Regions from separate parts of the Aeromonas sp. EU05-FHT14A05 genome, predicted to be linked through region 1. Evidence: riboswitches for the same ligand, from Rfam matches in the RefSeq annotation. Region 1 holds a riboswitch; each other region holds the start of a gene.

Region 1 (4,209 bases):
CTGGCACTCCAGGCCGGCCAGTTGGCCGCATCAGGATCGGTTGCCTCACAGCCGCCGCCTGTACTGGCTGGCTTGACGGTCAGGCGGGTGCCGGCACTGGCATCCAGCGCCCCATCGGTCACCACCAGACTCAGGTCATAGAGAGTGTCGCTGGTGACGTTCGGGCCCGTGACCACCAGGGTCGCGCTGTCCTGACCGGTGGCAGTGAGCCCCGCTGGCAGGCTCCACTGGTAGCTCAGGGCATCACCGTTAGGATCGGACGCCGTGGCCTTGATGGTCACCTGCTTGCCGGACTCGACGGTGGCACTGGCCGGTACGCTGACCACGGGGGGCAGGTTCGGCTGCGGCGCCTTGTTGGTCACCACCACCTGATCCTTGGCACTGAGGTTGTGATCGTCGGTCACGGTCAGCTCGAACACCAGATTGATGTCGGTAGTGGCAGCGTCCAGCACCACCCGGGCCTTGGCCAGGGTGGCGTCCAGCAGGCTGGCCTGGGGCCCGGAGACCTGCTTCCAGCTGTAGGTCAGCGCACCGCTTTCCGGATCGTGGGAGGCGCTGCCGTTGAGGGTCACCTCGGCCGGGCCTGTGACGCTCAGATCGCTGCCGGCATTGGCCACCGGCGGCTTGTTGACCGGCGGCAGCGTACCCTCGCCGTGGCCCAGCCCCTCGTGCATGGCGTTGAGGATGTCGCCGTTGTCCGCGTCTATCTCCCAGGCGAACAGGCCGCCGAGCTGGTTCGCCAGCACGTACTGCCCCTTGGCCTTGACCGAGCGGTCGTTGTCGAAGCTGATGAGATCGCCGCTGCTGGCCTTGAACACATAGGGGGCCTCGGCCGACTCGTCATAGCCCAGCTCCCAGCCTGCGCCCATGCGGTTGTTGACGATGTCGCGATAATCCACCACGCCGTTTTCCCAGGTGCCGCTGACCGGCCCGGTCGCGGTGCCGGTGAAGGGATTGCCGGCCTGGTAGTTCTTCACCCCGGTCCAGCCACGGCCATACATGGCCGCCCCCACCACTATCTTGCCCGGTGTCACCCCCTGACCCAGCAGCGCCTTGACGCCCTTGTCGGTGGTGTACTTGGTGGCCGGATCCCAGCTGGAGGCAAAGAGGTTGGTCTGGTGGGCCAGATTCTGCAGGTCGAAGGCGCCGCTGAAGTCGTAGCTCATCAGGAAGATGTGGTCCATGTACTGCTGGGCCGCCTGATAATCGACCTTGGCAATCTTGTCACCGCCTGCGCTGATGGCCGAGGTGAGCTCATACTGGCGACCGGTCTCTGCTTCCAGCTCGTCGAGCATGGCGCGCAGCTCCTGCATCAGCACCACATAGGTGGCACCATCGTTCGGACCGCCCAGGCTGGGGTTGGCACCCTGGCCACCCGGGAACTCCCAGTCGATGTCCACCCCGTCGAAGAATTTCCAGGTCTGCAGGAACTCTTTGACCGAGGCGACGAAGGTGTCACGCTTGGTCTTGTCACCCAGGAAGTAGAAGGGGTCGGAGAGGGTCCAGCCCCCGACCGACGGCAGGATCTTGAGGTCAGGGTGGGCCTGCTTGAGGGCCATCAGGTTGCCGAAGTTGCCCTTGTAGGGTTCATCCCAGGCGCTGAGGTTACCCTGGGACATCTGGATCGCCGCCCAGGGATCGTGGATGGAGACCTTGAAGTCCTCACGACCGGCACAGGAGCGCTGCAGCGCCTCGAAGCTGCCTGAGATCTCCTTGAGGCTGTCGTTGATGCCGTTGCCGCCGCAGATGGGGGTGAAGCCGTAGAGGATGTGAGTCAGGTTCTGGGCCGGGATCTTGTCCACGGTGAACTTGCGGCCGTAGACACCCCACTCCACGTAGTAGGCCCCCACCACCTTGCCGGACTTGTTGGCGTAGGGCTTGTTGTTCTCCTTGAGCGGCGCATTGAGCGGCGCCAGGTGGCTGCCGTCGGTATCGGCGACCATCAGCTCCTTCTTGTCGGAGAGGGTGCAGCCGTCGGCGTTGCACAGGGCCACCTGCATCTGGTAGCGGCCCCCCTTGGTCACCTTGAAGTTGGCGGTGCCCGCGGCGGAAGCGGGGCCTGACCACACCTCCTGGCCATCGAGCAGCACCTTGGCGGTCTGACCGACGTCACCGGACCAGAGGTTCCAGGTCACGCTGACCGGGGCGCCATCCTTGTGGACTGTCACCAGCTGGTTGTAGGCCGAGGCGGATTGATTGACTTCGACGATGGCGAACTTGGTGGGGCCCGAGCCTATGGTGGGTTTGCCCGGGGCAGCGGCGAAGGCGGAGGTAGCACAGAATCCCCCGACCAGGAGCGCCAGCAGGGAAAGTTTTGGACTTAACATATTTGAACTTCCTTATTTCGTTATTGGAATTAACAACGAAAAAGGCAACGCAACCTGCCAGGTAACGCAGACATCATCGCCACCATGGCTTGGCCCATGGACGATACAACCTGTGGTGACCCCGCTATCCTAGGTGCTTTGACCCTTAGACCGGAGGCTTTGCGTCCCGGACTTTCGTCCGGTTTGCCTTTTTGCACAACTTGATTTGCGACAAAAATAATCGCCGAATGACTATAGGAGGGAGTCGGAGGAGGCGCTACCTAGTAAAAATGACAGCGAATAGGACTCATTTTCCAGATTGTTCGCGAACATGCCGGCAAGCTGGCGCCAACATCGGTGATGCTGGCACCTGATGACAGTTCCCTAACTTGCCGATCAATGCTTGATTGTGTGAAGGCTGTCACTGTATTGGCAGCAGCAGGCTGTTCATCAGCGCCCGCAGCTTGAGGGGTTTGACCGGCTTGCTGACGTAGCCAAAGCCGTGCTCGCGGATCTGGGTCTGCAGCTCGCTCTTGCGATCCGCGCTGATGATGATGCCGCCGATGTCGTTGCCATGGGCCAGCCGGATCATGTGCAGCGCCTGCAGCCCGGTCTTGCCGTCATCCAGGTGGTAGTCGGAGAGCACCAGCCGGGGAAGGAAACCGGCCCCTATGATCTCCTCTGCCTGCTCCAGGCTCTGGGCGCAGCGCACCTCGCAGCCCCAGCGTCCCAGCAGGGAGGCCATGGCGATGAGGATGTCCTCCTCGTTGTCGATGCAGAGCACCCGGATCCCTTCGAGCTGGCTGTCCCGCACCACGGGGGCCGCCAGCTGGCTCGGCGTCACCGGCCGGGTCGCGAGGTTGAGGGTGATGGAAAACACGGACCCCGCCCCGGGCCAGCTGCGCAGGGAGAGCTGATGTCCCAGCACCTGGGAGATGCCGCGGGCGATGGCGAGCCCGAGGCCAAGTCCCTGCTCCCTGGCGGTGCGGGAATGATCGAGGCGGGAGAACTCGTCGAAGATCGCCTCCTGCTTGTCCAGCGGAATGCCGGGGCCATTGTCCCACACCTCGATGCGCACCTTGTCCCCCAGGCGGCGGCAGCCGAGCAGCACCCGGCCGCCCGGGTTGTAACGAAACGCATTGGTGAGGAAGTTCTGCAACACCCGGCGCAGCAGGCGCACGTCGCTGTAGACCGCGAGGCGGCTCTCCACCACGGAGAACTGGATCTCTCCCGCCTGGGCCAGCACCCCGAACTCCGCCTTGAGGTTGCCCAGCACGTCGCTCAGGGCGAAATCGAGCTTCTTCGCCTTGAACTTGCCCGCCTCGAGGCGCGAGATGTCCAGCAGATCCGTGATGAGATCCTCGGTTGCCCCCAGGGCATCGTCGATGTGGCGGGCGATGCGGACCTGCTCCGCCGCCTGCTCTCCTCCCTGCGGCAGCATCTCCAGCAGGGAGGAGGTAAACAGCTTGGCCGCGTTCAGCGGCTGGGTCAGATCATGGCTCACCGCCGCCAGGAAGCGGCTCTTGGAGTGGTTCGCCCGCTCCACCTGCTGGTTCACCAGCAGCAGCTGGCGGTTGAGCTCGGAGAGTTCGTGGGTACGCTCGGCCACCCTCGCCTCCAGGTGCTCGTTCGCTTCCCGCAGCACCCGCTCCGCCGCCCGGAAGGGGGTGATGTCGGTGAAGGTCATCACGAAGCCCCCCGCCGGCATGGGATTGCCCTGCATCTCTATCACCCGGCCGTCCGGTCGCTCCCGCGCCGAGACATGGGGGCTGCCCCGCTTCATGAAGGCGACCCGGCGCGCCACCTGGGCCTCTATGTCCCCTGGGCCGCAGAGCCCCTGCCCGGCGTTGTAGCGGATGATCTCCTCGATGGATCGCCCCACCTGGATGAGCCCGTGCGGATA
Region 2 (4,209 bases), on a different contig from region 1:
CCCACTGGCAGCGCATGGTGGATCTCGGCAAGGGCGGCCATCAGGGCCGCCTGGAGTACCAGTGGCTCTCCCCCTCCGGCGAGGCGGCCCAGAAGATGTCCCTGGTGGCCGGCTACCAGCCCTGGGGCTGGATCCTGGGCTCGGGCGTGCTGCTGCAGGACATAGAGGCCACCATCTGGTCCCAGTATGAGCTGATGGGAGGGGCCACCCTGCTGGTGATCCTGCTGATGGGGTGGCTTGGAGTGGCCATCAGCCGCTCCATCGTCAGGCCGCTCGCCGAGATCAAGGGGGCCATGGCCCAGGTGGCGGCCGGGGATCTGGTGGTGAGCATCCCGGTGCATGGCAAGGATGAGCTGGGGGCCGTCGCCACCAGCACCAATCAGGGGCTGGACGCCATTCGCCGCGCCCTGCTGGAAGCCAGCCAGGGGGCCCGCAACGTGGCGGATGCCGCCCTGCGCATCGCCGCCTCCGCCGAGCAGACCAACCAGGCGGTCAACAGCCAGCGGGATCAGCTGGCCCAGCTCGCCACCGCCATGAACGAGATGAGCGCCACCATCTCGGATGTGGCGGGCCACGCCGAGAACACCGCCCGCGACACCCGGGACGCCACCAGCGAGGCCGGGCTCGGCAACGAAGACGTCCACGCCAGCGTGCACGGCATCCAGGCGCTCGCCACCGAGGTGGAGCAGGCTACCCATCAGGTCAATCGACTCAAGGAGGGGGTGATGCAGATAGGGGAGGTGACCGCCGTCATCAGCGCCATCTCGGATCAGACCAATCTGCTGGCCCTCAACGCCGCCATAGAGGCGGCCCGGGCCGGCGAGCAGGGTCGCGGCTTCGCCGTGGTGGCCGACGAGGTGCGCCAGCTGGCCAGCCGCACCCGCCACTCCACCGAGGAGATCCAGAGCACCATCACCCAGTTGCAGCAGCGGGCGGTGACCGCCGCCAGCGCCATGGATGCCAGCCGCAAGCTGGCGGAGAGCAGCGTCGGCCAGTCCGAGAAGGCGGGGCAGGATCTCTCCCTCATCGTCAACCACATCCAGCACGTGAGCGACATGGCGACCCAGATAGCTACGGCGGCGGAGCAGCAGAGCATGGTGGCGGAAGACATGAACCGCAACGTCAACGGCATCAACGACTCGGCGCTCGAGATGTCCCAGGCCGCCTCCCAGCTGGCCCAGGAGAGCGAGCTGCTGGCCGGACTGTCGCGCAGCCTGGACGAGCGGCTGGCGGTGTTCAGGCTCGGCAATGGCCTCCCCCGGGATCTGGCGCCCGGTCAGGCCCCGCGCCCCTCGTCCACCCGCCGCCCAGACCAGTACCCGCACCACTGACCGTCTGACACAGTCCCATCCCCTGCCGGCCTCGCCGGCAGGGGATTTTTTCATTGATGAAAAATGTCGCGATTTTGCATCTTTTTACTGAGCTGGCGAAACAAAACCCAACTTGATGAATTAAATATAATTTTAAAAACAGAGTGTTAAGTGTTTGCTCTACTCCGATGAGGTCAAGCTGTAAAGATTTACACTTAATAATTTAATCAAAAGAAGCCATCATGGTGGCGCCGTCCTCAAGGGCGGCACCCTGACCCTTTATGTAGTCATTTGGCAAACTGGTTGAAAGGCCAGGACGCAAAGCCTCCGGTCTAAAGACATGTCGTCCAGGATAGCGGGGTTGCCACACCCAGGTGTGTCACGGGGAATTCCCCTGCCAACTTGACTGCCCACATCACCGAACAGAGGAATGTATGGCAGCAAAAATTCAACTCAATCATGTGGCCGCGGCGCTGGCGCTGCTGGCCAGCGGCGGCGTGCTCGCCCACGGTTACATCAGCCAGCCGGAAGGGCGCAACTATCTGTGCAAGACCGGCGGCAACAGCCAGTGTGGCGCCATTCAATGGGAGCCCCAGAGCCTGGAGGCGCCGTCCGGCTTCCCCGATGGCGGCCCCGCCGACGGCCAGATCGCCTCGGCCGGGCATCCGCAATTCGGTGAACTCGATGTCCAGACCAGCGATCGCTGGACCAAACGCCAGGTGCAGGCCGGGCCCTTCGCCATCGGCTGGACCTTCACCGCCAACCACGTGACCCGCAACTGGCGCTACTACCTCACCAAGCAGGAGTGGAACCCGAGCCAGCCCCTGACCAGGGACTCCTTCGATCTCAATCCGTTCTGCGTCATCGACGGGGGCATGGTGCAACCGCCCAAGCAGGTCACCCATCAGTGCACCCTGCCGGCGCGCACCGGCTACCAGGTCATCCTCGGGGTCTGGGAGGTGGGCGATACCGCCAACAGCTTCTACAACCTCATCGACGCCCAGTTCGATGGCGGCACCCAGCCGCCGCTGACCTGGAGCCAGGGCGGGACCATCTACCCCTCCACCGATCTGGTGGTCGGCGACAAGGCCAAGACCCGGGTATTCGACGCCAACGGCGAGCGCACCGATCTGCAGACAGTGCTGACCATAGGCTCCGCCGAGCAGGGTCAGAAGAACAACTGGGCCCACGATCTGGCCGCCAGGATCAACGCCGAGCAGAGCCAGATCCGCGCAGGCCAGCAGGGCACAGATGGTCAGTTCAACCCGGTCTACGGCCAGAACCCGGTCTACCTGAAGGCGGGCAGCAACCTGCAGCGGGTCGAGGTCCAGCTCGAGCAGCAGCAACCCCCGGTGGGCAACAGCATCAGCGTGAGCGGGCTGGAGAGCGAATACCTGCTCGACAACGGCAAGGTCACCCTCAACTTCACCGTCACGGCCGAGGGGGATCTCGCGGTCACCAACACCCTGTATGACCATGGCGGCGCCGCCAAGGGCCAGACCGGCGCCGACATCAAGGACAGCAGCCAGAGCTTCACCATGGCGGTCGGCGGTCTGAGCGCCGGCCACCACCAGCTGGTGATCGAGGGCAAGCCGAAGGCGGGCGGTGCCCCCCTGCAGCAGACCCTGGACCTGATGTTCAAGGATCCCGCCAGCGGCGGTGACTACCAGTACAGCTTCCCGGAGGGACTCAAATCCTATGCAGCAGGCACCAAGGTGCTGCAGCCGAAAGATGGCAAGATCTACCAGTGCAAGCCCTACCCCTACAGCGGCTGGTGCACTATCTGGACCAGCACGGCGACCCAGTATGAGCCCGGCGTGGGCACCAACTGGCAGGATGCCTGGACCCTGGTGAACTGATCCCCCGCAAGCAGAAGAGGCCCGAGCGGCCTCTTTTTTGTGCCTGTCATCCGGGCTCCCTGTGCCTCTCTGCACCCTGGGCCCCAGTCGGAAAAATCCCATGACGAAACACTACTATGACCCCCTGAGCCGCCTGCTGCACTGGCTGATGGCCGCCGTCATCCTCTACGCCACCCTGGCGGGCTACCTGATGCACCTGGTGATCGACAGCCACCCCAGGCTGTTTCAGTTTCTGTCGGTGCTGAACATGTCGATGGCGACCCTGATCACCCCGCTCTTCCTGCTGCGCTGGGGCTGGCGGCACTGGCGCGCGCCCCTGCCCGAAGATCAGACCCAGCCTCACCATCCCGCCGCCAGGCTGGCGCACGCCCTGCTCTACGGCCTGATGTTTGTGGTGCTGCTGAGCGGCTTCCTGATGCTGGAGCAGGGCTACTCCCTGTTCTGGCTCTACCCGGTCGCCAACCCGATCGGCTCACCGGAGATCAACGCCTTCTTCTTTGGCGTCCATCGCCTCGGCTGCCTGGCGCTGGCTGCGCTGGTCCTGCTGCACGTGGCCGCCGCCCTCTACCATCACAGGATCAAGGGGGATCGCACCCTGTATCGCATGCTGGGTCCCCAGAGCGAGCGCTAACCAATGAACGAGGCTCTGGGCCTGGCTGAAGCCTCGATTAAGCAAGCAGGGAGCCAAGGGCTCCCTGCTTTCTCAGACCATGCGCCCCATTCAGATCTGGTAATCGAGCAGGGGCTCGTTGCTCATGGCCCTGGCCTGGATCTCCGCCAGCGCCAGCTCGGGGTTGCAGAGCTGGATGAACTGCCAGGTGAAGTTGTGCTGGAACTGCCCCTGCTTGAGGCCGATCCAGGCGGTGTGCGGCGCAAACAGCCGGCTACCGTCGAGCTGCACCAGCCCCTTGTCCCGCTGGGGATCGAACGCCATGTCCGCCAGTATGCCCACCCCCATCTCCAGCTCGACATAGGTCTTGATGACGTCGGAGTCCTGGGCGGTCAGCAGGATCTGCGGATGTATCCCCGCCTCGGTGAAG
Region 3 (4,209 bases), on a different contig from region 1:
GCCACCGCCTATCTCCTTGCCGTTCTTGTCCAGATCATGCCAGATGTTGTCGATGCCCACCGCCCCATTGCCGCAGGGGATGGTGCTGCCACCTGTGCCCGGCTGGCAATCGCTCTGGCTCGGCAGCGCCGCCTTGCCCCCCAGGCCGTGGGTGCCACCGGTGACCCCCTGCCAGCCACGGGTGTAGTAAGGCACCCCTATGTTGATCTTGCCCGCCGCCAGGGCGCCGCGGAAGTAGTGGGCCGCCCAGGCGGAGTTGAGGTAGCCGATGCCGCCAAACTGGGCCTGGGTGTAGACACCCCACTGGGACAGCTCGGGATCCGCCTTGTTGTCGAACAGGGCGGCGTTGTGGCCGACGAAGTGGTTCCAGGCGCCGTGGAAGTCATAGGTCATCAGGTTGACGTAGTCGAGGTACTGAGTGACCTGGAAGTTTTCCATGCCACGCAGCAGGTAGGCCGAGGCCGGTGAGGCGATGGTCAGCATGTACTTGCGACCGTCCTCGGTCCCGGCGCTGTCGAGCTTGTTGCGCAGGGTCTTCATCAGCACTTCATAGTTCGCAAACAGCTTGCCGCGACACTGGTTGGAGAGCGGGAAGTCGTTGGGGTTGCCCGCATCCTTCATGGAGGTGGGGTACTCGTAGTCGATGTCCACCCCATCGAAGCCGTACTGGCGGATGAAGCCCACCGCCGAGTCGGCGAAGGCGTTGATGCCGGCGGTGTTGACCGAGCAGTCACCCTTGGTGGTGGCGGCGTAGAAGCCGCGAGTATCGGCCCAGCCCCCCACGGAGATGAGGGTCTTCACGTCCGGGTACTGCTTCTTGTACTTGGACAGCAGGTTGAAGTGGCCCTGATAGGCGAACTCGGGATCCATCTCGGCGCCCGGCACCCCGTTCCAGGTCAGCTTGGTGGCGGCGTCATCCACCTTGATGGTGTGGCTCTGCTCGTCCACCGCCGCGAAGGCGTAGTTGATGTGGGTGATCTTGTCCCAGGGGATGTCGCCCACCAGGTAGGCTGGCAGGCCGTTCTTGCCGGTGCGCCAGGAGGTGAAGTAACCGATGACGCGGCGGCCATGGTCATCCCCCATGCACTCGCTGCCGTCGGCGCGGTAGATCTGGCGCACGTCGCAGGAGAGGTTGCCGCCGGTGGGGGGCAGGGCCGCCTCTTCCACCTGGACATCCACCTGGGCCGACTCGCCAGAGAGATTTGCCTTGTCGGTCGCCACCAGCTTGAGGCCGGTCAGCCCCTTGTTCTGGGGCGTCCAGCTCAGTTGCCAGGGGGCGCTGCTGTCCTCGCCCACCTTCTGGCCATTCACGAAGAGCTCGACCTTGGCGACGTCGTCATTGGCGTCGGTGACATTGCCGCTCACGGTGAGGGCGCGGCCCAGGGTCACCCTGGCCCCGGCGGCGGGGCTGGCGATACTCACCCTGGGGGCCTCGGGCGCCACCACGGCGGCGACCAGGAAGCTCGAATCCGCCTCGCTCAGCACCTTGCCGTCTTTATCCAGCGCCCGGGCCTTGAGGGTGTGATTGCCCACGCCGGCGGCAGACCAGCTGGCACTCCAGGGGGAGGCCGTGGCCGTGGCGACCAGGGTGCCGTCGATCAGGTATTCCACCCGGGCGAGCGCCGTGACCGGGCCGCTCAGGGTCACCGCCAGGGCCAGGCTGGCCCCTTCGCTGACGCTGCTGCCCACGGCGGGGGAGCCGATGGCGACCACCAGGGCCGGCGGCGGCACCTCGCCGCCAAAGAGTTTCCAGGCATCGGCCCAGACGGCGCCGACACCGGGTTCGTAGTGGTAGGGCGACGCGCCGCACCAGCCGGAGTAAGGGAATTCCTTGCATTCATAGAGGGCGCCTGCGTTGCTGACGATGTCGCCAGCCTTGTAGGCGGTGCCGGCCTGATAGGCGGGGTAGGCGGCCTGCGCCCAGGCAGGGACGGCCGCAAGGGCGACCAGCATGGCGAGCCTGCTGGGCCTCAAGATCTGTTGCATATTGTTATCATCCTTGTTTTGTCTTGGCTTTTAAGACCGGGAAAAGCGCAATCGCAACAGGGAACAAGGGAGCGACAACAGGCCATGGACGGGCCACAAACCCTCAAGTCACCCTGGGTAACCCCGCTGTCTGGCCCGCTTGGGGCAGATCGGAGGCTTTGCGTCCCGGCATCACTGCCGGTTTGCCCTTTGCCTGGGTTCCGTGAGGAACGGCTCGAGTATAGGAAGCAAGTGGCAACCGCTCAATCTTTATTCTCTAAGGAAAATATGTGAATGCCGGCCGGCTCACACTTCCCCTCAATCGGCCAACTAACTATTAAGTCATTAATATCAATCTGTTAGCCACGTCAAAAAAACGGGCTCAGCCTCTTTTGTCTCCCCATAATGTGCGTTGCCTCACTGGTCAGAGCTGCCAGAAATGTGACAATGCGCGCCCTTGGCCAAAGCGCCAAGGCTATGGAAACACTGGCAAAAATAAAAAAAGGAATACCCATGAAAGGAAGACCTACCCTGCTGTCCCTGGCCGTGGGGCTCGCCCTCGCGTCCCCGTCTCTCCATGCCGCCGGCTTCAGTTGCCCGGCCGACAGCGCCCTCACCCCCATCCCCGCCATCCAGGGCAGCGGCGACAAGAGCCCGCTCGTCCCGGGCGATCTGTTTGAAAGCCCCGGGACTGTCAAGGTCAAGGCCCTGGTCTCCGCCCTCGGCGAGAGCCTGAACAGAGGCTTCTACCTGCAGGATCTGCAGGGGGACGGCAACCCCGAGACGTCGGACGGCATCTTCGTCAACCTCAATGACAAGCAGTTCGCCAGCAAGTACCCGGGCATCCAGCCGGGCGCCCTAGTCTGCCTGGAGGCCAGGGTCGAGGAGTTCTACGGCCACACCCAGCTCAAGCCACTGGTTGACGGCAGCGCCCCGCGCCTGGCGGTGTTGGCCCAGGGCGAGGCACCGGCCGCCACGGCGCTGCGGGTGCTGGAAGGGGAGACCCTGGCCCGGGCCCTGGAGCGCCACGAGGGGATGCGGGTGCGCCTCGACGAGGACAGCGCGCTCAAGATAAGCCGCAACTTCAGCTACGACTACGCCGCCAAGCGCAACAACCTGGTGCTCGCCCACGGCGCCCCGCTGATGAAGCCGACCCAGCTCCATGTGGCGGGCAGCCCAGAGGCCGTGGCGCTGGCCGAGGCCAACGCAGGCAACCGCGTCTTCCTCGAGTCGGACTTCAAGGCCGCCAACGGCAAGCTCCCCTGGCTGCCAGCCTGGGAGCCGGAGCAGGGCTATCTGCGCATCGGCGATGCCCCGCTCAACCTGGAGGCCATGGTGGGCTACAGCTATGACGAATACCGGCTGATCGTGCCCAAGGATCAGCGCATCACGGCGGGGGATCTGCTGCGCACCGACGAGAACGACCGCCAGGGCGCACCGGCCCGGGCTCATGGCAGCGACCTGCGGATCGGCAGCTTCAACGTGCTCAACTACTTCACCAGCCACTCCAGCGTGGGGGGCGCCCTCAACGTGCTCTGCGCGGATCAGGCGGATGCGGACAGCGCCAAGGGCTGCAACCGCGGCGCCAAGAGCCTGGAGGAGTTCCAGTTGCAACGCGCCAAGATAGTCAACGCCATCGCCGAGATGGACGCCGATCTGCTCGGCCTGATGGAGATGGAGAACAACGGCTTCGACGAGCACGCCGCCCTCCACGATCTGGTGCAGAGCCTCAACGCCCGCCAGAAAGAGGCGAGCAAGCACTACGCCTTCGTCACCCTGCCCAAGGCCCTGCTCACCGAGGAGCGCTTCTTCGGCGGCGACGCCATCATGGTGGCCATGATCTATCGCCCCGCCCTGCTCACCCCGAGCGGGGATGCCGAGGTTATCCGACTGCCTGAGCAGCGCTACACCACGGGCGGCGTCGCCAGGAGCGCCGGTCAGCGGGACTCCCTGGTGCAGCGCTTCACCGTGGCGGGCAGCGACGCCCCCCTGACCCTGGTGGTCAACCACCTGAAATCCAAGGGATCGGGCTGCTACGAGAACGGGGATGGCAAGACGGAGCCTGCGGATCTGCAGGGCAAGTGCACCGAGTTTCGGGTGAGCGCCTCCAGGGTACTGGGGGAGGCGGTGAGCAAGATGCCGGGCCAGGTGCTGCTGGTGGGGGACTTCAACTCCTACGCCAAGGAGGATCCCATCCGGGTGCTGACCGACTATGCGCCGGTCGCGGGGGAGCGTCAGATCCGC
Region 4 (4,209 bases), on a different contig from region 1:
AGCCCCTCGAGGCCGGCCGGCATGGCCGCCCTGACCCCGCGCGCCGCCAGCGCCATGCGCACGTGGGCGAGCTGGCTCTCCGGCACCAGGATCTGGCCCGAGCTTTTCTCCAGCCGGAAGGGCACTTGCTCCTTCTCCAGCATCTCCATGATGTTGGCGGTGTCGTAGAGCTCCTGCTTGCCGTAGAGGGGCACATAGTTCTTGCTGGAGGTCCAGAGGATCACCACTATGGTGCCCGCCACTATGGCGGCAAGCAGCGCTATGGTCAGAATGGATTTGTTGTCCCGGGACAGGGTGCGCCAGTTGCGCATCCCTTCCTGTACCCGGGCGATCAGGGAGCCCGACGCCCCCGGCGAGGATGATACCAATTCAGTCATGACCTACCCTCAGAGCGGCATGCGCATGATGTCATCGAAGCCTGTCATCAGTTTGTTGCGCACCTGCATCAGGGCGGAAAAACTGAGACCTGCCTTCTGGCTGGCCACCATGGCCCCCACCAGATCGTCGCTCTGACCCGCGTCGACGGCGGTCATCAGTCTGGACGCGACATTCTGCTGTTCGTTGACCCGGCCGACGACGTCACGCATGGCGTCGCTGAACGAGACAACAGAGGCGTCGTTAGGCTCGATGGAAGGGGTGTGACTGGCGACGCGCTGCATTTCCTGCATCTGCTGCAGGAGCGTCACCTGTGATGACATGATCTCAATCTTCACTCGGTTATCCCTTAGTTTTGAATCTGCTGCTCGACATCGATGCCCTGCTCGCGCATGGCAGCCAGCTTGTATCTAAGTGCCCGGGTCGTCATCCCAAGGGCTTCGGCCGTACGAGTCCGGTGACCACGAAAACGGCGCAACGTCTCCAGGACGAATTGAAATTCGGCATGCCGTTTGGTCTCGCTGAGCCCCTCCGGGGCCGCAAGCGTCTGCGGTAACAGGTTGTCGGCTTCGACGGCATAATGGGGCAGCATCAAATCGACCGCCTGAATATGCAATCCGCGAGCCATAATTAGTGCCCGCTGGATCACGTTGTCCAGTTCGCGCACATTGCCCGGCCAGTCATAGGAGAGCAGCTGCTTGCAGGCGCTCTCGCTGAGGCGATACCCCTGCTGGGCGGCGTAGCGCTCGATGAAGTACTCCGCCAGCGGCAGTATGTCGTCCGGCCGCTCCCGCAGGGCGGGCCAGCTCATGGGCAGCACATCGAGCCGGTAGAAGAGGTCCTCGCGAAACTCCCCCTGCAACACCAGCTCCCTCAAGTCTCTGTTGCTGGCGGCGATGATCCGCACATCCAGCGCAATCACCTGATGGCTGCCCAGCCGCTCGACCTCTTTCTCCTGCAGCACCCGCAGCAGCTTGGCCTGCAATGCGAGCGGCAGTTCGGAGATCTCGTCGAGCAGCAGGGTACCCCCCTGGGCCAGCTCGAACTTGCCCTGCTGGCTGGCGGTCGCGCCGGTAAAGGCCCCCTTGCTGTGTCCGAACAGGATGGATTCGAGCATGGCTTCGGGGATGGCAGCACAGTTGATGGCCACGAAGGGCTTGCCCGCCCGACTGGACATCTCGTGGATGTAGCGGGCCAGCCGCTCCTTGCCCGTCCCCGACTCGCCGCCGATGAGGATGGTGGCCGAGGTCTTGGCAGCCCGCCTGGCAAGCTGCAAGACCTGCAGGCTCAGGGGCGAGGTGGCGATCAGGTTGGGAATGGCCTGACGCAGGCGCAGGGCTCCCCTCACCACATCGAGGATCTGGTGCTGGCTGAAAGGCTTGATGATGTAGTCGATGGCGCCGGCCCGCATGGCCTCCGCCGCCAGATAGGCCTGGTGCTCATTGACCAGGATGACGCAGTCGGTACCCGCCAGCTCCTGCACCATTGAGGGTCCGGCCTCGGTCATGACCGCCATGTCGAGCAGCACGAGATCCGCTGAATGGTGAGAGAGAAATTGCTTGGCCAGCGGGACAGAATTCAGGCAAGAAACGCGATAGCCTGCCTTCAACAATATTCCCTCAATATCGTCTCCATTTGATAACGAAGAGGAAACTAATAATAAATGTGCATGAGATTCAATACCGACAGGTATTGAATTTTCCTTGATAGATAAATCAGAAAACATATTAACCCGAACCTGTGATTGCACATGAATCAATCAACAGAACTGACGCTCAAAAAATAAAAACGCACCAGGACGGGGTAGCACCTCTTATTGAGCACTTACCCTATATCGGTATGAAAACAAGGCTGGAATCATGACCTTGGTAACCCCGCTATCATTAGCATCAATGCCGTTAGACCGGAGGCTTTGCGTCCTGACTTTTCAGTTCAGTTTGCCTTTATCATGCGACGACCCGTATTAGGATGGCATGGCTTGGTTGTCCTTAAGCCATGTGACACATCTGACTGTTTCTATTTTATTTTTTCACTGTCAGTCTGTGTCGCGTCAAAAGCCGTCACATCATAACGGCTTTATATGACAATTCAAGCAGATGTGCGGAATAGTCTCTTCCTGCCGGCATATGGGCGTGGCAATTCCACTTCAGCCCAGGGTGCCAATTACCTCGACCCGCAAATCTTCCGGGATCTCGTTATAAGAGAGTACTTTGAGACCCTTTGAAAAGGATCGGGCATAACGGGCGATCAACGGCCTGAGCTGGGGCATGACCACCAGCACGGGCGCATACCCCTGCTGCTGCAACTGCTCCTTCACCAGCGGCATGTTCTGCTGCAACTGTGCCAGCAATTGCGGGTCGACCGGGAAGCTGTCCAGCTGGATTTTTCCCTGCTGCTGGGACTGGTTCATTGCCGTCAGCAGAGTCTGCTCCAGCCGATCATCCAGGGTGAAGGCCGCCAGTATGTCGCGGGATCCGATCGCCTGCCTGACGATCTGGCGCTTTAGGGCGCAGCGCACGTCCGAGGCCAGCAGCACAGGGTCCTTGGTCAGCTCGCTCGCATCCAGCAAGGTGGTGGCTATGGTGCGGATATCGGTGAGGCTGATCTGCTCCTTGAGCAACTGACGGAAGACCCGCAGTTGCTGCATCTGGGTCAGGGCCAGATTGAGCTCTTCCGCCAGGCGGGGCGACTGGGTGGCCAGATACTGGCCCAGCTTGCCCACCTCGTCATGACCGAAGAGCCCATCGAGCTGCTCCCTGAGCAGCTTGCTGGCATGGGTAGCGATGACGGTGGCGGAGTCCACCACGGAGTAACCCAGGTTGAGCGCCTTGGCCTTGTTGTCCGGCGAGATCCAGACCGCGTTCATGCCATAGGCCGGATCCTGGGTCAGCTCGCCGTCCAGGGCCCCATAGGTCTCCCCGCTGCTGATGGCCATCAGCCGCTGGCAATCCACATTCCCCGTGGCCAGGGCGATGCCAGACAGCTTGATGCGATACTGGTCCGGTTGCAGTTGCAGGTTGTCCCGTACCCGGATCTCGGGCAGCAGGAAGCCATACTGCTCGGAGAGCGTCTTGCGAATACCGCGCACCCGGGCGAGCAGCTCGGCCCCCTTGTTTGCCTCGGCCAGCGGCACCAGCCGATAGCCCAGTTCGATGGCGACTGCATCCACCGGCGGCAGATCCTGCCAGTCCAGCCCCTGCGGCTCCGGCTGCACCATCTGCCTCGTCAACTCTTCGGCCGCATCCAGGGCAGGGTCCTTTGCCCGGCGCTGGCTGACGCTCCAGCCGGTCCAGGCCAGCACGGCGGCAAAGCTGAGGAAAGCCAGCATGGGCATGCCGGGCACCAGGCCCAGGATCAGCATGATGGTCGCCGCCGTATAGATGACCCGGGGGGAAGCCAGGATCTGCTGGCCGACCTGATCCGACATCTCTCCTTCGTCACTCACGCGAGTGACTATGATGGCCGCCGCGGTGGACATCAGCAGTGAGGGGATCTGGGCGACCAGACCATCACCTATGGTAAGCAGGGCATAGATGCGGAAGGCATCGGAAACCGGCAGCGAGTGCTGGAAGATACCTATGGCGAGCCCGCCCACCAGGTTGATGATCAGCACCAGCAGGCCGGCGATGGCATCGCCACGGACAAACTTGGAGGCCCCATCCATGGCGCCGTAGAAGTCCGCTTCCCTGGCGATCTCTTCCCGCCTTGCACGGGCCTGGTGCTGATCCAGGGTCCCGGCGTTGAGATCGGCATCTATGGCCATCTGCTTGCCCGGCATGGCATCCAGGGTGAAGCGGGCGGAGACTTCGGAGATCCGCTCCCCCCCCTTGGTGA

Evidence for each region. A riboswitch is a leader RNA that binds a small molecule or an ion and turns the genes downstream of it on or off. The one in region 1 is predicted to bind cyclic di-GMP.
Region 2: linked by a shared signal. The riboswitch ahead of gbpA (N-acetylglucosamine-binding protein GbpA) and the one ahead of AC3WR3_RS15590 (glycosyl hydrolase family 18 protein) in region 1 are both predicted to bind cyclic di-GMP.
Region 3: linked by a shared signal. The riboswitch ahead of AC3WR3_RS07210 (glycosyl hydrolase family 18 protein) and the one ahead of AC3WR3_RS15590 (glycosyl hydrolase family 18 protein) in region 1 are both predicted to bind cyclic di-GMP.
Region 4: linked by a shared signal. The riboswitch ahead of lafK (lateral flagellar response regulator transcription factor LafK) and the one ahead of AC3WR3_RS15590 (glycosyl hydrolase family 18 protein) in region 1 are both predicted to bind cyclic di-GMP.

What each region holds. Positions count from the first base shown of each region.
Region 1 covers NZ_JBYTDH010000011.1:59,012-63,220, forward strand. The annotation lists gene AC3WR3_RS15590 (glycosyl hydrolase family 18 protein) at 1-2,327, opposite strand, end outside; cyclic di-GMP riboswitch class I at 2,439-2,525, opposite strand; gene AC3WR3_RS15595 (hybrid sensor histidine kinase/response regulator) at 2,728-4,209, opposite strand, start outside.
Region 2 covers NZ_JBYTDH010000019.1:60,495-64,703, forward strand. The annotation lists gene AC3WR3_RS19725 (methyl-accepting chemotaxis protein) at 1-1,331, shown strand, start outside; cyclic di-GMP riboswitch class I at 1,594-1,679, shown strand; gene gbpA (N-acetylglucosamine-binding protein GbpA) at 1,745-3,169, shown strand; gene AC3WR3_RS19735 (cytochrome b) at 3,270-3,800, shown strand; gene cbl (HTH-type transcriptional regulator Cbl) at 3,891-4,209, opposite strand, start outside.
Region 3 covers NZ_JBYTDH010000004.1:6,336-10,544, reverse strand. The annotation lists gene AC3WR3_RS07210 (glycosyl hydrolase family 18 protein) at 1-1,986, opposite strand, end outside; cyclic di-GMP riboswitch class I at 2,100-2,183, opposite strand; gene AC3WR3_RS07205 (ExeM/NucH family extracellular endonuclease) at 2,479-4,209, shown strand, end outside.
Region 4 covers NZ_JBYTDH010000010.1:137,588-141,796, forward strand. The annotation lists gene fliFL (lateral flagellar M-ring protein FliFL) at 1-368, opposite strand, end outside; gene lfiE (lateral flagellar hook-basal body complex protein LfiE) at 387-713, opposite strand; gene lafK (lateral flagellar response regulator transcription factor LafK) at 725-1,987, opposite strand; cyclic di-GMP riboswitch class I at 2,240-2,327, opposite strand; gene lfhA (lateral flagellar biosynthesis protein LfhA) at 2,522-4,209, opposite strand, start outside.